3 regions of the Chryseobacterium sp. BGA-UO-ETr-SB22 genome follow, and region 1 is predicted to be linked to each of the others. Evidence: riboswitches for the same ligand, from Rfam matches in the RefSeq annotation. Region 1 holds a riboswitch; each other region holds the start of a gene.

Region 1 (7,715 bases):
TGACGGCTCAGACAATTTCTCAACGAGATATCTGGTGAATGATACCTGTGTGAAATTGAAAAAAACTCTTATTTATGGAAGTATCTTAGGATTTTCAGGCCAGGTTGCTGTCTTCAATCATCAAGGAAGTAAAAACCTCAGAGATCTGTTCCCGGAACCTCCTTCCGATGAAGATATGCCGGATTGTGATAGTCTTGGTGTTTTGGGAGCTCTTCCTGGAATCATAGGCAGTATGATGGCGCTTCAGACGTTGAAAATTATCACAGATCTTCCGGTGAGTTTAGACCAATTGACGCTGGTGGATACGCTGGATTGGAGATTTCAGACGATTGATTTTTGATGTAATATAAACACTAATATCACTAATATTTTCACAAATAACACCATTTTAATATCAATAGAAAGAGGCGGTCACCATTGGTGCCGCCTCTTTTACTTTATCTTAAAGAATTATTGTGCCTGCTGCATTACACCACCGTTATCTTCTTTTTTAGTCTGGTTAAGGATATTTGGATCCTCTTTTGCCAGTTTATTTCGTGTAGGAATTTTATAGTTGATAGAGAATCCGAAATTTCTCGTATCATACTTGCTGCTGATCATTACAGGAGTTCCTGATGGTGGGTTAGAACGTACCTGCATCATCTGTCCGTTGAAAATATCATTCGCAAAAACAGAAAGTGTCAGGCGGTTATTCATAAACTTCTTCGTCAGCGTAATATCAAGAGAGTTGTTGAATGGTTTCTCTGCTGTAAAATAGAAATATCCTGCCTTTGGAGTCAGATAGCTGTAATTGGCTGTCATTTTGATGTCCTTAGGTAAAAGAATCTGAGTCATGATATTGAAAATCCAGAAACCTTTATTGTCCAGATTATCGATTTGATGTTTCTGATAACCGGCATATAAGTACATGAAATTAATCTTATCAGGATTGAAATCAAATTTCATAATCTCACTCAAAGGTTTGCTGAAAATCATAAAAGGAACCGGTAGACCCACGTTGAAATTGTGAATTTTCATATTTGAAATATTCACCTGCTCATTATAGAGTTTTCTTCCGTCTTTTCGGATGATCTGTGCCACCTGATTGCTTGCCGAACTTACGCTATACCCAATAAATGCATAATCAAAAGCCGATACTTTTATTTCATAATTATCAAAAATAGTAGGCTGTAGATTCGGGTTACCATTTACTTCCGTACTTGGTCCGGAGAATGTTACGTTATTCGGGTTTAGCGCAGAAATACTTGGTAAACTGATTTTTTTGTTATAATTCGCAGCAATATAAACCTGGTTCATCATGTTATACTGCACGCTTGCGTTCGGGAAAAGCTTAAATTTATTGAAAGGAATCAAATTAGCTTCCACCAGCTTTGCATCTTTATCAAAATATCTTGTTACCCCGGAAATATCATAGTTTTCAGCACGGGAGCCCAATGTGAAATCAAACTTTTTCAGTTTAGCCTGAAATTCTAAATAGGTAGAAGCGGTTTGTCTTTGATATTCAAGATTGGTTAATCCAAAGCTTTCCGTATCATAATCCTGTCTTTCATACAATCCTCCGAAGCTTACCTTTCCACCATCAAGAAGTTTGATAGGCTGGGCATAATCTACTTTGAAGTTAGCAATATTCATTACAGATTCGTTGTTCAGAATATCTTTTAAGCCACTCATTGCACTGTTAATTGGCGGATTGGGAGCCGCTGCAAATGTGCCATTTTGAAAGAAGTTGTCCTGAGAAAATTTACTATTCGATCTCGTGTAACCCAACTGGAAATCCAGCTTTTGAGATTTGTCAGCAAAACGTTTCTGATAGGTTACCACTGCTTCCTGTCTCAAACTATTGGTATGAGCTACATCCGAAGAAGTATAAAAAGCTTCTCTTAGATCCTTTGGATTATTCTGAAAAGGCAGATCCCCATGCCCGTCACTTAAAGTATAATTGTCGTTATTGTTGTGATAAATATCGTAGTTTAATAATAATCTGTCCTGCCCCAAATCAAACGTCAATCCTGATTTTGCAAAATATCCACGTCCATATCGGTCAGTATGACTTTTCAAAAGTTCATCCTGCTGGCCATTAAGCATACTTTCACGATAATTTTGACCTACATTCAACTGCCATCCAAAATATTTATTTCTTGCATTTAAATTAACAGAATTGGTCGTTCTGCTTCTGTATTTATCATAATTCGTGAAAGAGTAATTTCCTGAATAAGTAGCTGTTAAATATTTATTGGCGTTTTTGTTGGTGATAATATTCATGATCGCACCTCCGGAAGTGGCAGGAAATTCTGCACCAGGCTGCGTAATCACTTCAATTCTTTCTACAGAATTGGCTGGCATTCCTTCAAGGAAAGAATTCAATTCATTGGAAGTGATATTCAAAGGTCTTCCGTTAAGATATACTTCCAGCATTTTTCCCTGATACATCATCCCTGCGATGTCGGTAGATACAAGTCCCGGAAGTTTTTTAATCCCTTCCAGAACATTCCCGTTATTCAGCTGAGGCTGTTCAGAAAAGTCAAAAATAGTACGGTCTGCCTTTTGTTCAACGGCTTTTTTAGTTTTGGTGATAACTACCCCTTCAATTTGTTTCTCCTGAGGTTTATTACCTTTCTCCTGTGAGAAAACAAAAACAGAGCCTAGTAAGGATAAAGCGAAAATCGTTTTTTTCATAATGTTTTTACTGATATCCGGTTAGACGCTGAAAAAGATAATTTGTTACTCTAAAATTGTGAAAATCGAAAAATTAGGCTAAAATTTTTTTTATTTCCGAAATAATTATATCTTTGCCGGGTAATTATCAAGAATCTCTAGATGGGATAGCAACCTGCAAAAACAAGCAAGGTGCTGCAATCGATAAGCCGGATCTTCCGGAAAAAATGTTTATCATTTCTATCATTCTCCCATCTTGAATTTTTGTTTTAAAGTTAAAACCAAATGTTTAAAGACAAGGGAAATCACATTCCATCAGTAATTTTTTATTCTTCGGATCATGAAGTGAATCTTCATTATTCCAATATGTTTTCATGCCATTTCTATATGCGCATGTGTTGTTGCTGCTAGCACTTTCTATTTCTAAAAAATAATACAAACATTCCGATCATCAATGGTAACCTTAAAATGTAAGGCTACAGGATTTGTATTGCTCAAAAAACAATTTTTAACAACAAAAGTAAACAACCAACAACATGCATAATTTCAAAACAAAAATATTTATTCCTTCTTTTGCGCTTATTTCTACATTTTATTACGCACAGACGGATACTTTACAATCGAAAAAAATAGAAGATGTGGTGATCCTGGGGTCAAGGGGTTCCGGAAGATCACTTACAGATACACCTGTTCCTGTAGATATCATTAACATATCAAAAATTTTAAAACAAAGCCCGACTAACAATATCAGTCAGGCTTTAAATTATATTGTACCCTCATTTTCATCCACATCACATACCGTCAATGACGGAACTGATTTTGTAGATCCCGCTCTTTTAAGAGGATTGGGACCGGATCAGGTTTTGGTTTTGCTCAATGGGAAAAGAAGATATCAGTCTTCATTGATTAATGTTACCCTTACACCGGGAAGAGGATCTGTGGGAACTGACCTTAATGCTATTCCGGCCTTTGCTTTGGATAAAATAGAGGTTTTAAGAGACGGAGCTTCCGCCCAATATGGCTCGGATGCTATTGCAGGTGTCGTTAATCTGGGATTGAAAAAAAGATTAGGTCTTTCCGGACAGGTGTTTCTGGGAGGATATGCTTCTCCTGTTGCCAATAATTTCTCCGGAGGAGTGGACGGACAGACTATTTCTGTAGATCTTAATTATGGAGCGAAAATAGGAAAAACCGGATTTATTAACATTACGGGTTCTGCTCAATACCGCGATCCCTATTCCAGAGCCGGACTAAGGGAAGGAGATATTTACAATGCTTATAATGCTATTAATTACAGAGCATTACAGGATGGAGTGAATATTGACGGTTTATATAGAAATATTACCAACACTTCCAACACCCAGCAGATTATTAATACTGTTAAGCAATATGCAGCCAAGGTAAACTATTTTGCCCCTGATTTTCAAAATCAGATTTCGGGAGCCAGCAGTATTTCCGATCTTCAAAAAATATTGGGTAAAGATTTTACATCCCAGGAACTTAATTACAGAGGATTAGAGAGAAAAGACTTCAGCCTGAGAGCAGGACAGTCTAAACTACAGTCTGGACAGCTCTTTTTCAACTCTGAAATTCCTGTGAATGATGATTGGAAAGTATACTCTTTTGGTGGTTATAGTTATCGTCTTGGAAATGCCGGGGGATTTTACCGTCTTCCGAATACTGAGAGAAATATTAATGCAGTTACTCCCAACGGATACCTTCCTCAGATTGAAGCAGCCGTAAACGATTATTCTCTTGCTGCCGGAATTAAAGGAAAATGGGATGGCTGGAATGTGGATTTCAGTAATACATTCGGGAAAAATACCTTTGGTTTTGGGGTGGTAAATACTTTTAATGCATCGCTTACAGACAGTTCCCCAAGAACTTTTGATGCCGGAGGTTCTGAGTTCTCTCAAAATACTGTCAATCTGGATTTCTCTAAAAAGTATGATGTACTGAAAGGATTGAATATTGCATTCGGAGCTGAATACCGACATGAAAATTATAAAGTAAATGCAGGAAAAGAAAATTCTTATGCTTCTTACGACATTTATGGACGTATAGTAACAGCAAAAACTCCTGAAAATGAAAAAGTAACCGATTTTTTTGGAAATACGAGACCAGCCGGAGCACAGGTTTTCCCGGGCTTTAGTCCGGAAAATGCTGTTTCCGGAAACAGAAACAGTGTTGCTGCTTATGCCGATGCAGAGCTGGAGGTTACTGACGGATGGCTGTTGGAAGGAGCTTTGCGATATGAGAACTATTCAGACTTCGGGTCTACATTCAATTATAAGGTGGCTACTAATGTAAAACTGGCTCCCAATCTGAACTGGAGAGGTGCTGTTTCCACAGGATTCAGAGCGCCTTCTTTAGCACAAATCTATTATAGTTCTACTTCTACGTTGATTCAGCAGGGGAAAACAACACAGGTAGGTACTTTCAGAAATAATTCCGAGGCTGCACAGGCATTAGGTATTCCAAAATTAAAACAGGAGACTTCACAATCTTACAGCACAGGAATTACCTGGAAGATTCCGGCATTAAGCCTGACTTTTACAGCAGATGCTTATTTAATAAAGATTAAAGACAGGGTAGTGCTTACAGATCTTTTCTATCGTCCTGATGGTAGTTTTACTCCAGGTTCCGATCAGGCTGTTCTGCAAAGTGCTTTTGATCTTGCAAGAGCAAGTGCTGCCAACTTCTTTGCCAATGCGGTAGATTCTCAGACAAAAGGTTTGGATATTACCATTTCTCAGAATTCAAATATTTCATCGGGGATTTCTTTGGAGAATAATTTGGGAATCAATTTTAATCAGACCAAAAGAATCGGAGATATTCATGCGTCGCCTAAATTAGTAAGTCAGATTGATAATTATTTCTCAGAACCGAATAGAGTGTATTTTGAAGAAGCTGTACCGCGCGTAAAAGCTACTTTGTCTAATACTTTAAGAGTTTCCGGATTTACTTTCCTGCTGCGTAATTCTTTCTTTGGTAAAGTGACTGATGCAGATGTTTTGGATGCTAATTTTGACGGAGTAACAGGAAGTACAGAGCATTTTGTTCTTAATAACCGCTTCGTGACAGATTTATCTGTAGGATATGATTTTAATAAAAATATTTCAGCAACGATTGGGAGCAATAACATACTGAATATATTACCGTCCAAAAGTCCGAATATAAGTTCATTAACGGCTGATAACCAGTTTGTATATTCCAGACAGGTTTCTCAGTACGGTATTGGCGGAAGGTTTTTATTTGCAAGAGTTGAATTCAGATTCTAATCAGTAAAGCTTAGAAAATTTAATAAAAAAACAGAGATGTCTTCTCTGTTTTTTTATATTCTGTTAACAATAAAAAATAATTTTTTTGGTATAGTTATTTTTATAATTTTCTTTATTTCAATGAAGAAAATTCAATAAAATTGTATTCTGCAGAAGAAGAGAAAAGCTGTCTTAATACTGCTGCATGGCCATTTCCTGCAATCACAAGAATTCTATCTTCGCTGTTGTGTGGTATGTTTTGAATATTACGGAACATTCTCAGATTTCTGCTGTACCAATAAAGAGCGAGCATATCGGCCCCATCATGTTCTTTTAGTTTAAAATCTCCGCTAAGATAGGCCCCATATCCGTATTGATGACTTTCTTTTGAATTCATATAAATAAAAGTGTCTAAGAGCGATTTGAAATTCTTAGGTTCAGAGCTCTTGAAGAAATTATTAAACTGTTGGGAAAGCGCGTCATCACTTTTAAAATCATAATCTTTGCTGAGGTTGTTAAAAAATGTAGAATCTTTTTTTCCAAACTGTTTCTGAAGATCATCCCAAATAGATTCTGCATCAATGCTGAATAGTTCTTTGATTTTAAGTTCATTGGCGATCCTCATAGCAAGCTGATACCGCTCGTCTCTTTTGTCCCGGAGTTTGCCCTCGCTGTATTCTTTAAGTTTTTGATTGGCATTCCAGTTTGGCCAGGCTTCAATTGCAATTTTAGTGGGCTTAAATTTTTTGATATAATCTACCAGTTCGGTAACTTCTTTTGCCGTTTTTGGAGAAAGTACATCTACCTGATCTTCCTTGCTGGTTGTAAGAGCATCAAGGTTAGGATAATCAAAATGGAAGGAACCTACAACCAGCACTTTAGTCTTTGGATTTTTAAAATAGTCTGAAGGCTTTGTTTGAGCAAAAATAGATGTAGAAAGGCATAATAGGAAAATATAAATAATGGTTTTCATAGTATTATTATTTTTTTTTGTATTCAATTATTGAGCACGGTTTTTCTCTTCAAAATTCACGTCTCTTTTGTTCGATTTTACTTTCTGATTTCCAAAGTTGTACGTAATGCTTAGAGTCATTCTTCTGGCATCCCAATAGTTGTCGAATGACTGTGTATTATCCGTAAAGTACATATCTGCCTTATATCCGGACTGTCTGAAAATATCACTCACCGAAAGATTGACCTGTAATGCTTTTTCTACGAAGCTCATCTTTACTCCTGCATCAATACTGGCACTGTTTCTTGCTGCTGTGTATCCGTCACGTGAAGGCAGATTCTGCCAGTAATTGACAAATAAAAGGAATGTTTTGGCCTTATTCAGCTGGAAAGTATTGTTGAGAGAATAATAGAATGACTGCCCGTTTTTAGGAACCAGGTTAAATCTGGTAATCTGAGTCTCATTATAACTGAACGAAGTGGAGATATTACTTTCCCAGATTTTGAAAAATGTATCCGTGTAGTTGAGATTGATCCCGTAGTTATCCTGATTGTAGTAATTTTCGTAGGTACTGGTAAGATCAATTCCGTTTAAGAAGGAAATCTGGTCAAAATTATTCGTTGTTCTCTGATAATAAAGATTGGCAGAAAATTTATTTTTAAAAATATAATTCAATTCAATATTGTGATTGAAAGAGGGCTGCAGACTTGGGTTTCCTGAATAGTAAGTATTAGGATTAGAATACCATCGGAACGGATCTAAAGCCCGGAAATAAGGACGGTTGATTCTTCGGGAATAATTAATGCTGAACTGGTTATTTTCATTGGCTTTGTAAGAAAGATAGGCTG
Region 2 (7,715 bases), on a different contig from region 1:
ATATTGTTCAGGATGATGTTACAAGAGATACTATTTTCTGGGATGGTAAAGTAAATTTACCTACATCAGCAGAAATTTTCGGTTCTTGTAAAGAACTAGTGCTGAACCAGCTTGCTGAATCTAAAAAGATTTATGTAGTAGATACATTCTGCGGAACGAATGCAGATACGAGACTTAAAGTAAGATTTATCGTAGAAGTAGCATGGCAGGCGCATTTTGTTACTAATATGTTCATTCGTCCTTCTCACTATGAGCTTGAAAACTTTGGAGAACCTGATTTCACAGTAATCAACGGTTCTAAGACAATAAACCCTAACTGGGAAGCTCAGGGATTGAATTCTGAAAACTTCATCATGTTCAACCTTACTGAAAAATTACAGATCATCGGAGGTACCTGGTACGGAGGTGAAATGAAAAAAGGGATGTTTGCAATGATGAACTATTACCTTCCATTAAAAGGTATGGCTTCAATGCACTGTTCTGCTAACGTAGGTGAAAAAGGTGATGTAGCTTTATTCTTTGGTCTTTCAGGAACAGGAAAAACTACTTTGTCTGCAGATCCGAAAAGATACCTTATCGGTGATGACGAGCATGGTTGGGATAACAATGGAGTATTCAACTATGAAGGTGGATGCTACGCTAAAGTTATCGACTTATCAGAAGAAAAAGAACCGGATATCTTCGCTGCCATCAAAAGAGATGCACTTCTTGAAAACGTTGTAGTAAACAATGGAGTAGCAGATTATACAGACGGATCTATCACTGAGAATACAAGAGTTTCTTATCCAATCTATCATATCAACAAAATTGTATTACCATCTAAGGCTGGTCATGCGAAGAAGATTGTTTACCTTTCAGCAGATGCATTCGGGGTACTTCCTCCGGTTTCTATCTTAAATGAAGATCAGGCTCAATACCACTTCCTTTGCGGTTATACATCAAAATTAGCAGGAACAGAAAGAGGAATTACAGAACCTCAGCCATCTTTCTCTCCAGCATTTGGAGAAGCATTCCTTACACTACACCCAACAATGTATTCTAAAACATTGATCGGTAAAATGCAGGAGCACGGTGCTAAAGCCTATTTGGTAAACACGGGTTGGAATGGTACAGGAAAGAGAATTTCTTTGAAAGATACAAGAGCAATTATTGATGCAATCATTGACGGTTCTATCGATAATGCACCTAAAACTCTGGTTCCAATCATGAACCTTGAGATCCCTACTGAATTACCAAACGTTTCTACAGGTATTTTAGATCCTAGAGATACGTATGAGAGTGCTTCAGAATGGGAAGAAAAAGCAAAAGATCTTGCTTCAAGATATATTAAGAATTTTGAGCAGTACTGCGATACTGAAGAAGGTAAGAAATTAATTGCTTCAGGACCTCAATTACAGGAACAAACTATCTAATAGTTATCAAAATATACAGAAAAGCCTCATCATTGATGAGGCTTTTTTATTTTTTACTTTCGCACATTTACTTTTGTATCTGTGCAATCTGTATGAAAATTAACCGGAATTATTTTAAACTTAATAAAGCCAATCTATATCCATCCATCCCGAAACCTGATAAAACTGCGTCAGTGTTAGCTGCTGTCACAGATTTTTGTCTGAATTCTTCTCTTTTGTAGATATTGCTGATATGAACTTCTACTTTTGGTTTCTGAATATTTTTTAAACAATCAGCAATAGCATAAGAATAATGGGTAAAAGCGCCCGGATTGATCACGACTGCATCAAAATCGTCTTCCTGAAGCCTGTTAATAAGCTCGCCTTCAATATTAGACTGATAATATTTTAATTCATAAGACTGAAACTCGGATCTTAAAATTTCCAAATAGTTTTCCATAGAGACATTTCCATAGATTTCCGGTTCTCTGGTACCTAACAGGTTGAGGTTAGGCCCGTTTATAATCAAAACTTTCATACTATAAAATTAAAAACTTTTTTTAATTAATGATCAAAAATTTCCGCACAGATTTTCTTTGGTTCAATTAAATTATTGACAATGATATTTGTCATGTCTGTTAAAATGATAATGGTTGCAACTCCTTATAGTAATGAGTTTTATTAAAATCTTATGTTAATTTTTGAAAATTCATCATGAAAAATTTATAAGTCTACTTGTTTTATAGACTAAAAGTTTTTAGCTTTGCAACCATATTTCGATCGGCTTATAAAGAAAGATGGAGGGAACTGACCCTATGAAATCTTGACAACCTACCCCGAAGGGCAAGGTGTTACGTTCAGCCTTTAAAGGAAAAATAAGCATTTGGTTTATCGTATTTATCGATGCCCTTTGCTGACTTTTCTGCAAAGGGCAAAATTTTAATATACGATAAATAAAATTGATTATGATTAGTAATAATTTATTCACTTCTAAAGCTTGGATTCCTCCGGTTGCAGCATTTTTTCTGGGAATTACCAGTGTGAAAGCACAGAATTCTAATCCGAAAAAGGATAGCCTTCATGAAAAAGAGATTGATGAAGTTGTAGTAGTTGCTTATGGTAAGGCTAAAAGAAACAGCTATACCGGTTCTGTTGCTACAATTTCCAGCGATAAAATCAATAACAGACCTGTAACCAATATTACCAAAGCGCTGGAAGGGCAGGTTGCCGGTATTCAGACTACCAGTTCGTCAGGACAGCCTGGTGCCGTTTCTACCATCAGAATCAGAGGAGTTGGTTCAATAAGTGCTTCCAATGATCCGTTATATGTGGTAGACGGAATTCCTTTTGATGGAAATATTAACTCTATAAGCCCAAGTGATATTGAATCCATCAGTGTTTTGAAAGATGCTACAGCAAGTGCGCTGTATGGATCGAGAGGAGCAAACGGGATTATCATTATTACCACAAAATCAGGTAAAAAAGGAGAAGCGAAAGTTAATTTTAATATCAGTCAGGGGTTCTCAGGAAGAGCTGTAAAAGATTACGAGCAGGTAAATACAGACCAATACTTTCAATTATATTGGGAAGCTTTGAGAAATGGATACCAATCCGGAAAAGTGTCATCTCAGCAAGCAGCTCAGATGGCAACAGATAATCTTGTTTCGACTCTTGGGATCAATCCATATGGAACTGCTTATCCAAAACCGGTAGGAACTGATGGAAAATTATTACCAGGTGCATCGCCACTTTGGAATGACGACTGGAGAGATATTCTGCAGAGAGTGGCTTCAAGAAATCAGGTAGATCTTGATATCAGCGGAGGAAGTGAAAAAAGTAATTATTTCTTCTCATTAGGATATCTGGATGATAAAGGGATGGCGATTGAATCAGGATTTAAAAGATATAATACCAGATTAAAGATCAATTCTGAAGTGAAAAAATGGCTGAATGTAGGGGTGAATTTAAGTTATACAAACAGTATTCAACAAGCGCCGACTTCTTCAGATTCTAAGGCCAGCAATATCATCAATGCCGCAAGATTTATTCCTTCATTCTATCCTTATTATGAAAGAAATGAAGACGGGAGCTATATTTTAGGGGCAGACGGAAACCCTACATATGATTTTGGAAAGTACAGACCTACCAATGCGCTTCAGAATCAGAATGCAGCTGCAACGCTGCCATTAGATAAAAACGAAAATAAAGAAGATAATTTCTCAGGGAAAGGATTCATGGAATTCACTTTCTTACCGGAACTGAAATTCAAGACGAGTTTTTCTGTTGATTTGGTGAATTACAACGGACATTATTACTCAAACCCATTGCTGGGACAGGGCGCTGAGATTGGAGGTTCAGTAACGAAAACCAATACCAGAACACTTTCTTATACCACAAGTAATATTCTGACCTATGATAAAAAGTTTGGAAAACATCATGTAAATGCTCTGGCAGGACATGAATTCTATAAATATGATTATCAAACTATTTCAGGAACAAGAAGTCAGTTTTCTCTGCCTTATTACTATGAGCCAGATGCAGCGTCTCTACTGGGAAGTTTCAGTGGAAACAGTAATACATTAAGCTTATTGAGTTTCCTTGGAAAAGTAGAATATGATTATAACAATACTTACTTTTTATCAGCATCAGGAAGAGCAGATAGTTCTTCAAGATTTGCAAAGGATAACAGATGGGGGAGATTCTGGTCAGTTGGAGGTTCATGGAAGATTTCAAATGAAGAATTTGTAAAAAGCCTGAATGTCTTTAATCAATTGACATTGCGTGCCAGCTACGGAGGACAAGGAAATGATAAATTACTTAGACCAAACGGGCAGCCGCTTTATTACGCTTATCAGGAGTTATATAGGTTTATCAGTCTTGGTGGAGAACCGGGAACAACACTTGAAAAAACATCTACCAATAATGTAAAGTGGGAAACCAACCTTAACTTAAATGTAGGATTGGAATTTGCGATTCTGAATAACAGAGTTAAAGGAAATATTGAATACTTCAAAAGAAAAAGCCAGGATCTTCTGTTTAATATGCCCGTTGCACCGTCGTTGGGAATCAGTGATTATCCAGCGAATATCGGAACGATTCAGAATACAGGATTTGAATTTTCATTATTCACAACTCCCGTTAAGAATGATAATTTCCAGTGGAATGTAGATGTAAACCTGAGTACTTTAAATAATAAAGTGACCAAGTTGCCTGGTGGCTCTCTTGTGGTAGGAAGTAAGTTATTAACGGTAGGAGGTTCTGTATATGATTTCTTTATTCCGGAATGGGTGGGTGTAGATCCAAGCAATGGAAAACCATTATGGAAAACCGTCTCTACAGATGCCAGCGGAAATTCAGTAGAAGGAACTACTTCAGAATATTCAAAAGCAACAAAACTATTGCAAGGTTCTGCGTTGCCAAAATTGACCGGAGGAATCAGTACAAGCATTACGTATAAGAATTTTGATTTTTCAGGATTACTGACATTCAAAATCGGGGGAAGAATTCTGGATACTGATTATACTTCCATCATGCACAACGGAAGTGCCGGCGGACGTGCATGGAGTGCAGAAATGTTGAACAGATGGACCCCTGAAAATCCTTATACAGATGTTCCCGGATTGAGTACGACAACGAATAACTGGACCTCAACATCTTCAAGATTCCTTTATTCTGGAACCTATGCAAGGCTTAAAAATGTAAGCTTAGGATATACACTTCCTGAAGATTATTTTGAGAAAATAGGATTGAAGAAGTTCAGAATTTATATCCAGGCAGAAAATCTTCTGACCTTCTATAAGCACAAAGGAATGGATCCTGAGCAGGCCCTGGATGGGACAACGTATTACAGATATCCTGCAATGAGAACGATCACTTTTGGTCTTCAGGCCACACTTTAATCTTTAAAATTGGAACAATGAAAAAATTAATATATCTATCGTTTGCACTCATCGGATTTTTATCGCTGACAAGCTGTGAAAGTGAACTGGACACTGCTCCGACTGATCAGGCCAGCAGCATAGAAGTTTTCAAAACAGCAGAAAGTGCTGAAACTGTGGTGAACGGTACCTGGGCAAAATTTAATAATGACGGAACAACCTATGCTAATATCGGGTATTCCACTGTTTTAAGAGCCAGTGATGCAATGGGAAGTGATGTAGCGGTGCTAACCAACAAGTATGGATTTGCTTCTACTTATGCCTTTACGGAAATGGTAAACAGTACGGCAAGCAGACCTTTATTTATCTGGTCTATGCTGTATTCTGCGATCAATAATATGAATAATGTTATTGCAAGAATTGATGGAACGGAAGGCAGTCAGGAGAAAAAAAATCAGGTGAAAGGACAGGCCAAAGCATTACGTGCTTTCTGTTATTTGAATCTGGCAAGCTTTTACCAATTCAGCTATCTGAAAGATAAATCAGCGTTGACTGCTCCAATTTATACTGAACCTTCCACAACAAGTACAATAGGGAAGAAGAGAGCAAGCCTTGAAGAGATTTATACTTTGATAAAAAGTGATCTTACTGATGCTGATAACCTGTTGAAAAGTTATACAAGAAATAATAAAGATAAGATTAACCGTGCTGTAGTAAACGGGCTTTTAGCAAGAACCTATCTGAATACTGGTGAATGGAGTAAAGCTTCAGCATCTGCAAAAATTGCGAGGGAAGGTTTCCCTCTAATGGCTCCGGAAAAATATAAAGATGGCTTTAATGATATCAACAATGCAGAATGGATTTGGGGACATGGGCAGACTCAGGAACAGTCTGATGCAAGTTATGCCTTCCACTATCTGGATGTGTCTTCATCGGGAAGTTATTATTACAGCTTTATGGCAGACCCTTATTTTAAAGATTTTTTCGATACTAATGACATCAGGTCCCAGTTGTTTTCATGGGATGGGCAGAAAGGAAGAGAAGGATTGCTGAGGTATGCTAAGTTTAAATTTAAACCCACTCTTATTGCGGATATTGTTTACATGAGAGCTGCAGAAATGTATCTGATCGAAGCTGAAGCCGAAGCCAGAAACGGAAATGTTTCTCAGGCTGTGACAGTCTTGAACCAGTTGAAATCGGCCAGAAATGCCAATGTTTACGCTGGATCATTATCACAGAATGCGGTAGTAGATGCAGTTCTGATTGAAAGAAGAAAAGAATTATTCGGAGAAGGGTTCTCCCTGTCAGATATTATCAGAACGCAGGGAACGGTAGTAAGAAAACCATTTGTAGATGCTGATGGTAAACCTATAAAAGTTCAGATCACTACACCGGATGGTACCGTGAAAACAGTAGACGGTAAAGGACATTCTGTTCTTGATTTTCCAGATAAATCTGCTTTCACTCCAAATAGCAATTATTATTTATTCAGCATTCCACAGAGAGAAGCCGAAAATAACCCAAACTTATAAGGAGACCTACTTATAATTAGATTTGATTTTTTAAGCCACTGCTTTTGCGGTGGCTTTTTAATAAAAAACCGTTGCCAAAAGAGCAACGGTTTCTGTTTTTAAAATTATTTTCATAAGTCATGGAAAAGTATCCACTCCCAAACTAAACATGTTGTTATTTTATGGGTGAATTTCTTCTTTTCTCAAAAGCAGAAACTAAACCTTTATTAAAGATAATTTTATTGTTTTCTATTTTACCATTAGTTATTCTCCTGGTATACCATTTTGTTCTACCTTGAGAAGCGGGGAGAAATTCTTCAATAAAAACCTCGTTATTTTTTATTTTATATTTTCCTCCGTAATAAACAGAATTTTTTCTTCTATGTTCATCAAATTTCCCAAAATACATAAGCGATTCATTCTTAAAAAAACCATCATTATGAAAAATGATTATCCTTGGATTCTTCATTTCTTTTTCATTATAATATCTACCCTCAAAGACCTGGACATAATATGCTGTAGTGTCTATTGTCTTTAAATCTTCTTCGGTTGGCTTTTCTTTAATTGAATATTGTGCTTTATCATTTAATAAAGGCTCGCCATATTTATCTTTTTCTATTTTATATAGTTTTTGTCCGGAACTGTTGAGAAATCCCATCATACAGAATATTGAAAAAATATATTTTACCATGTTGTGAACATATTTTTGGTTTGTCTTGTATCCCACATATAGTGCTATGAATCTGTAACTTGTTCCTTTTTTATGTACTAAGCCATGCAGATTTTATACCTAAAAGAAAGTTGAGTTTATCTTTCAGTTATTAAAGGGTTTGCTGTTTGTTTTTTAATAGCCAGTGGTTCGTAATTGTTGGCTGCCATTCTTTAATCTTACCTACTTTAATCGAATCTTCTTTTATGAGAAAAGAACGATCAAA
Region 3 (7,715 bases), on a different contig from region 1:
CGTTAAATAACCTGATGTCCTCTGAATCTTTTAAGTAAATCGGCTTTTCCATTATATTAAGCTTTGTGGTTTATCTAAAGTTAATACTTATAATTCAGCCTTCATTATTGATTTTAATTAAAAAAATCTATCAAATCAGACAAATTCTCTCAATTTTCTGGGCGGATATTTTTCTACCAAATCTGCAATCGCCTTTATATGCTCAGGAGTTGTTCCACAACATCCTCCGATAATATTGATCAATCCTTTTTCAACATATTCCTTGATCTGTCTTGCCATATCTTCAGGAGTTTCATCATATTTTCCAAAAGCATTGGGTAAACCGGCATTCGGGTAAGCTGAAACAAAGAATTCTGAATTATGAGCCAGTGTTTCAAGATAAGGAGTCAGCTGATCTGCGCCTAATGCACAGTTGAAACCTACACTTAATAAATTCAGATGGGAAACAGAGATCAGAAAAGCTTCTGCCGTCTGTCCGCTCAAAGTTCTTCCCGAAGCATCGGTAATAGTTCCTGAAACCATGATCGGAATTTTGATTCCTCTTTCATCCTGCAGTTCATCAATGGCAAACAAAGCGGCTTTCGCATTCAGGGTATCAAATATGGTTTCTACCAAAAGGATATCTGAACCTCCATCCAGCAAAGCTTCACACTGCTGTTTGTAAGCCACCCTCAATTCTTCAAAAGTAATGGCTCTGTATCCGGGATCATTAACATCCGGACTTAAACTTGCCGTTCTGTTCGTTGGCCCGATAGATCCTGCTACAAATCTCGGTTTATCCGGATTTTTTGCTGTGTACTCATCACAGGCTTTTCTTGCAATCTTCGCAGATTCATAGTTCAGGTCATATACCAGGTCTTCCATATGATAATCTGCCATCGCTATTGTAGTCCCTGAAAACGTATTGGTTTCAATGATGTCTGCTCCTGCTTCCAGGTATTTCTTGTGAACCTCTTCAATGGCTTGAGGCTGGGTGAGAGATAACAGATCATTATTCCCTTTCACAGGATGCTCCCAGTCTTTAAAACGCTCACCACGGTAATCTTCTTCTTCAAATTTGTATCTCTGAAGCATCGTTCCCATAGCACCGTCAAGAATTAAAATTCTTTCGGATAGAGCTTTATATAATTGTTCTGAATTATTCATTTTGATATGTTTTGGCTAAAGCCGTTGGATATTTTGGTCTTCTGAACGGGCTTTAGCCGTTCTTATTGAATTAATCTAGAGCCTGTTTAAGATCTGCAATAATATCTTCCACATTTTCCAAACCTACTGAACAACGAACAAGCCCTGCAGTAATCCCTACTTCATTTCTTTCTTCATCTGACAGTTTAGAGTGTGTAGTGGATGCCGGGTGGGTAACGATCGTTCTTGTATCACCTAGATTAGCAGAAAGTGAACACATTTGTATCTTATCTAAGAAGTTTCTACCCCCTTCTATTCCTCCTTTGATTTCAAATGCCACGATATTTCCTCCAAGCTTCATCTGCTTTTTGGCTACTTCATAGCTTGGGTGGGATTTCAGGAATGGATATTTTACCAGGTCTACATTCGGATGGTTTTCCAAAAACTCGGCTACCTTCAATGCATTCTCGCAATGCTTTTCTACACGAATAGCTAATGTTTCAAGGCTTTTTGATAATACCCATGCATTAAAAGGAGACAATGCCGGACCTGTATTTCTTGCGAAAAGATAAATTTCTCTGATCAGGTCTTCTTTTCCTACTGCTATTCCTCCTAAAACTCTTCCCTGTCCGTCAATCAATTTCGTTGCTGAATGTACAACAATATCTGCACCATATTTGATAGGCTGCTGAAGATAAGGTGTTGCAAAACAATTATCTACAATAAAAATAAGATTATGTTTTTTTGCAATCTGTCCGAAAAACTCCAGATCCAGAATTTCAATAGCCGGGTTGGTAGGTGTTTCAAGATATAAGATCTTTGTATTGGGCTTAATGTATTGTTCTACATTTTCTGCATCACCTGCTTTAAAATAAGAGGTTTCAATATTCCATTTCGGGAAATATTTGGTAAACAGTGTATGGGTAGATCCGAATACAGACTGACAGCTTACAATATGATCTCCGGCATTCAATAAAGCTGCAAATGTAGAATAGATGGCAGCCATCCCTGTTGCAAAAGCATATCCGGCTTCTGCACCTTCCATCTTTGCAATTTTGTCAGTAAACTCTGTCACATTGGGATTAGAGAAACGGCTGTATAAATTTTTAGGTTTTTCTTCTGCAAAACTAGCTCTCATATCTTCTGCATCCTGAAATATAAAGCTGGAGGTAAGATATAATGGGGTGGAATGCTCGTCAAACTGACTTCTTTCAGTCTGGGTTCTTATTGCTGATGTTTCAAAATTTTCCATATAGTTTTAATTGGTCAATTTCACAGTGTAACCATCAGATTCTTCGCTATGCTCAGAATGACAATTGTCGTTATGGTTACACTGTGAAATTGGTAGATTGTTACATTAAATATTATTTAGTTTCACTTACTCTTAAAATATCTCCGAATACACCTCTGGCTGTTACCTGTGCTCCGGCTCCGGCTCCCATGATAACGATAGGATTTTCACCATAGCTTTCTGTGTAGATCTCAAAGATTGAATCTGAACCTTTTAATTGTCCTAATGCTGAAGTTGCCGGAACTGAAATCAATTTCACATCCAATTCTCCTTTGTCCTGCTGTAGGTCACCGTGCAGATCACCCACATATCTCAATACATGCCCAGGTTCCTGATTTTCTTTAATTTTCTGATATTCTTCGTTAAGCTCCTCAAGTCTTGAAAGGAATTCTGATTTTGAAACCTCAAGTAAGCTTTCAGGAACCAGATTTTGAATCTTGATATCTCCGAATTCGTTGATTAGGTCTAATTCTCTGGCCAAAATCAATAATTTTCTTGCAACATCATTTCCGGATAGGTCTTCTCTTGGATCCGGTTCTGTATATCCTTTCTCCAAAGCTTCGTTGATGATGGTTGAAAATTTATCGTCTCTTAAAGAAAAATTGTTGAACACATAGCTTAATGTTCCGGAGAATACTCCTTTAATTCTTGTAATATTTTCTCCTGAAAGGTGTAATAATTTGATAGTATCAATTAATGGCAACCCCGCTCCTACATTGGTTTCATACAGATAACGTCTGTTATTTTTGCTCAACGTATATCTTAGTTTTCTGTACTCTTCAATTGGAAGGGTATTAAAAATCTTGTTTGAAGAAACCAGATCGAATCCGTTTTCTGCCAAAGCATGGTAATTCTTTACAAAATCCTTACTTGCCGTATTATCCACAACGATAAGGTTTTCCAACTGGTTTTCGTTAGAGAAATTAATAAGTTCCTGAACACTCGAAGGATGCTCAGCTGTCAAAACCTCATCACTCCAATTCGCATCAAATCCTTTTTTGTTGAAGGCAATTTTTTTTGAATTAGCTACTGCTACGACTTTAAGATCTATTTTTTTACGTCTTTTAATCTCTTCAGAAGATTCCAGCACCTGTTGTATCAAGGTCTTTCCTACATTTCCGTGTCCAATGATCGCCAGATGAACGGTCTTTGGCTTCTTGAAAATTTCAGATTCTATAATATTTTTTGTCTTTTCATCCTGCGAAGAAGTTACTACTATGTTTACTCTGTTCTCTCCAGCAACCTGATTCAGCAATAATGGGAAAACATTGTTTCTTGCCAGTTCAGCAAAGACTTTATTGAAATCTTCTGCTACAAAACCAATCACAGAAACATTATTGATACTGTAGATCTGGGATACTTTTCCAGACTTTCTTTCTTCTTCAAACTCATCGATAAGACAAGCGACTGCTTTTTCAGCATCATTTTCCTGAACCAGGATAGAAATTCCGTTTTCTATTGCCTGTTGAGAGATTACCCCTACACTGATGCGCGCTAAAGTAAGCGCTTTAAAAATTCGTCCGTCAATCCCAATTTCTCCCAGGAAATCTTCTCCTTCAAATTTGACGATTGATCTGTTCTTCAAAAATTTTATTTCGTTAGCATTTTTCATTACTTCTGTAAAATGTTTTTAATGATATTATTTAATTGTTGATATTCCATTAGGAAGGCATCATGCCCGTGTATAGATTGGATCTCGTGATAAGAAACATTCTTATTTTTCTCTTTTAAGTTTTCAAAACACATTCGGATTTCAGAAGCCGGAAAGAATAAGTCTGTATCTACGGAGATCATGTGCATTCGTGCCTGTATGTTCTCCAATACTGTTTCATCAGTATTAATATTCATCAGGAGATGATTCATCAGTCTGTATGCTTTTAAACTAAACCTTTCGTTTAAAGCATTGCCATGATAAACCAACCAGTCTTCTGATTCCAGGCGTTGTTTCTCCTGATTATATTGGTTTTGAAATCTATCGTTGAGTGATTGTGGAGTTCTATAACACAGCATCGCATGAATTCTCGCTTTCTGTAATGGTTCATCTTTATCATTCAATAAAAATTTTTGAACCAGACACTGAGCATGAAGCCAGTCGTGTGTTCTGTAATCACAGGCTATGGGGATAAATATTTCTGCAAGATCCGGCTGCTTGGCAAGCATTTCCCATGCAATTCCCCCTCCAAGAGAGCCTCCAATAATGGCATATATATTTTTGATATGTAAAGCTTCAAGTCCTTTCAGAAATATCGCTGCGATATCTGAAGGCGTGAAGTCTTCATAGTCTTCAATTAAAAAATCGTCATAACCGTTTCCGGGTATATTAAAACACAGAACTGTGTATTGATCGATATCAACAATCTGATTTTCTCCCACCAATTGTTTCCACCAGCCTTTTTCTCCGGATACCTCTGAGTTTCCGGTAAGTGCATGATTGATTAAAATGATGGGTGCTGTAAACAGATCTTTCCCAAAAAGCTGATAGCTTAACGGGATATTGTATTCCTTGTGGGAATTGGTTTGATACGAAAGATTAATATAGTTTAGTTCTGTTTTCAATTCTATTATATTTTTATACAAATACAATTGAAAATGCCACAGGAAATGGCTGAAAAGAACTTCAGTAAGTTATCTGTCCAAAATACTTTGGTAGAACGTAGCACCTTCTTTGCTTGCGCAAAGGGTTGCTAAGGTTTCATAGGGTCTAATCCCTCAACCTTTCTTGATAACATTTTCAATATTTAAATGAACGAATGGTGCAAAGGTAGTCCTTTTCTTTTAATTTCAAAAAAAAATTATTTTAATATTTAAAAAAGCCATTAAATACAAGTGTTTCAAGGCCATATTAATAATTATTCAGATGAAAAAAATTGGAATTATTTTTCAAAAAAACTAACTTCGTATGGAAAAATGATGAGATATGACCGCCGAAAAAGAAAGATTACAAGATACCAAATGGAAAAACTGGGGCCCATATGTAAGCAACCGGCAGTGGGGAAATGTACGTGAGGATTACAGCTCAAACGGGAATGCCTGGGATTTTACCAATCATAATAACGCCGAAAGCTATGCTTACCGTTGGGGCGAGGAAGGCATCGCCGGAATTTCTGATGTAAAACAGTTGTTCTGCTTTGCTTTTTCATTCTGGAACAAGAAGGATAAAATGGTAAAAGAACGATTCTTCGGATTGAGTAACCCACAGGGGAATCATGGTGAAGACATCAAAGAAATCTTTTATTATCTGGATAATACACCTACTCACAGCTATATGAAAATGGTGTATAAATATCCGATCAACGAGTTTCCTTATGATGAACTTCTTGCTGAAAATGGAAGACGCAGTAAAAAGGAACCGGAATATGAGATTTTCGATACCGGAATTTTTGATAATGATGAGTATTTTGATATTTTCATTGAATACTGTAAAGCTGATCACAACGATATTCTGGCCAGAGTAACGGTCTGCAACCGAAGTCAGCATGATGCTCCCATTGTAGTGGCGCCTACTGCCTGGTTCAGAAACAACTGGAAATGGGGTTACAATACCTATAAAGCAGAAATGAATGCTTCTCATGACGGAAGTATCAATATTGGGCATGACAGCATTTCGATCAAAAAATTCTATTCCCGAAATTCAAATGCACAAAGTGTATTTTGTGATAATGAAACCAATACATCCAGACTTTATGGGGCTCCTAAAACGGAGAATACCTATTTCAAAGATGGCATCAATAGTTTTATTATTCATCAGGGAGATACTGTAAACCCGGAAAAAAGAGGAACAAAAGCTTCTTTTCTGATTGATGAAGTTGTAGGTGCAGGTGACTGTAAAATTTTCGAATTCAGATTGTGTCCTGATGAGACGGATGAACCTTTTGAAAATTTTGATACTATTTTCAGTACACGACAAGCGGAAGCTGAAGAGTTTTATAATGATATTCAGAATGATACGGTCAATGAAGATGAGAGAAATGTTCAGCGACAGGCTTTTGCGGGACTTCTCTGGAATAAACAGTTCTATCATTACAATATCGGAAAATGGCTGAAAGGTGATCCCAATTTTGAAGCTCCAAGAAATTTCAACGAGTATGTAAGAAATACGGAATGGAATCATCTTCACAATAAGGATATTATTTCTATGCCTGATAAATGGGAGTATCCATGGTATGCTACCTGGGATCTGGCATTTCACTGTGTTCCTTTTTCTATTATCGATGCAGAATTTGCCAAAGGACAGCTTTTATTACTTACCAAAGAATGGTATATGCATCCTAACGGACAGCTTCCTGCTTATGAGTGGAATATGAGTGATGTGAATCCTCCTGTACACGCATGGTCCTGTTTTCGTGTTTTTAAAATTGATGAAAAAAATAACGGAAAACCGGATTTATTATTTCTGGAAAAAGTATTTCAAAAATTGTTGCTGAATTTTACATGGTGGGTAAATAGAAAGGATAAAAACGGTAAAAATATTTTCGGAGGCGGCTTCCTGGGTCTCGATAACATCGGAGCTTTTGACCGGAATATGGTTTTAAAGGACGGCCAGCATCTTGAACAGGCAGACGGAACAAGCTGGATGGCGATGTATGCGTTGAATATGATGCGTATCGCCATGGAACTTGCCCAATATTATCAGGTGTATGAAGATATGGCGATCAAATTTTTTGAACATTATCTTTATATCGCCGAGGCTATGGAAAACCTGGGTGAAGGAACGAAAGGATTGTGGAATGAAGAAGACGGTTTCTTTTATGATGTATTGCAGCTTGGAAACGGAGACAGTGTTTCTTTAAGATTAAGAAGTATTGTAGGTTTGATTCCTATGTTTGCTGTGGAGATCGTAGACCATCGTTTACTGGAAAAGATGCCGAATTTCAGAAGCAGAATGGAATGGATCTTAAAAAATAAGCCGGAACTAACAAAACTTGTCTCTCACTGGGATGAGGAAGGACACGGAAGAAAACATCTGATGAGTATTCTCCGCAAAAACAGACTGACAAAGGTTTTGTCCAGAATGCTTGATGAAAATGAGTTTCTAAGTTCTTACGGAATCCGGGCAATGTCTAAAGTATATGAGGAAAATCCTTTTGTATTTTCTGTCCATGGTAATGAAAATATGGTCTATTATACGCCTGCAGAAAGTGACAGTCGGATGTTTGGCGGAAACAGCAACTGGCGCGGACCGATCTGGTTTCCTATCAACTTCCTGATTGTGGAAAGCCTGCAGCGTTTTCATTATTATTATGGAAATAGCCTGAAAGTAGAACTTCCAACGGGAAGCGGTGATAAAAGAAACCTTGAT

Evidence for each region. A riboswitch is a leader RNA that binds a small molecule or an ion and turns the genes downstream of it on or off. The one in region 1 is predicted to bind S-adenosylmethionine.
Region 2: it holds a riboswitch for S-adenosylmethionine, as region 1 does, so the genes downstream of both, AC57AW_RS04545 (SusC/RagA family TonB-linked outer membrane protein) here and AC57AW_RS00470 (TonB-dependent receptor plug domain-containing protein) in region 1, are expected to answer to the same signal.
Region 3: it holds a riboswitch for S-adenosylmethionine, as region 1 does, so the genes downstream of both, AC57AW_RS03775 (alpha/beta fold hydrolase) here and AC57AW_RS00470 (TonB-dependent receptor plug domain-containing protein) in region 1, are expected to answer to the same signal.

Annotation. Positions count from the first base shown of each region.
Region 1 is NZ_JCAQOV010000001.1:103,382-111,096, reverse strand. It holds gene AC57AW_RS00480 (HesA/MoeB/ThiF family protein) at 1-340, shown strand, start outside; gene AC57AW_RS00475 (outer membrane beta-barrel protein) at 451-2,676, opposite strand; SAM-I-IV-variant riboswitch at 2,796-2,893, shown strand; gene AC57AW_RS00470 (TonB-dependent receptor plug domain-containing protein) at 3,192-5,936, shown strand; gene AC57AW_RS00465 (DUF5694 domain-containing protein) at 6,049-6,888, opposite strand; gene AC57AW_RS00460 (TonB-dependent receptor domain-containing protein) at 6,916-7,715, opposite strand, start outside.
Region 2 is NZ_JCAQOV010000004.1:164,649-172,363, reverse strand. It holds gene pckA (phosphoenolpyruvate carboxykinase (ATP)) at 1-1,412, shown strand, start outside; gene AC57AW_RS04550 (type II 3-dehydroquinate dehydratase) at 1,522-1,929, opposite strand; SAM riboswitch class I at 2,174-2,273, shown strand; gene AC57AW_RS04545 (SusC/RagA family TonB-linked outer membrane protein) at 2,357-5,290, shown strand; gene AC57AW_RS04540 (RagB/SusD family nutrient uptake outer membrane protein) at 5,308-6,801, shown strand; gene AC57AW_RS04535 (hypothetical protein) at 6,956-7,471, opposite strand.
Region 3 is NZ_JCAQOV010000004.1:10,125-17,839, forward strand. It holds gene AC57AW_RS03755 (fatty acid desaturase family protein) at 1-52, opposite strand, end outside; gene AC57AW_RS03760 (homocysteine S-methyltransferase family protein) at 136-1,146, opposite strand; gene AC57AW_RS03765 (O-succinylhomoserine sulfhydrylase) at 1,217-2,377, opposite strand; gene AC57AW_RS03770 (ACT domain-containing protein) at 2,490-4,028, opposite strand; gene AC57AW_RS03775 (alpha/beta fold hydrolase) at 4,028-4,972, opposite strand; SAM riboswitch class I at 5,039-5,145, opposite strand; gene AC57AW_RS03780 (MGH1-like glycoside hydrolase domain-containing protein) at 5,334-7,715, shown strand, end outside.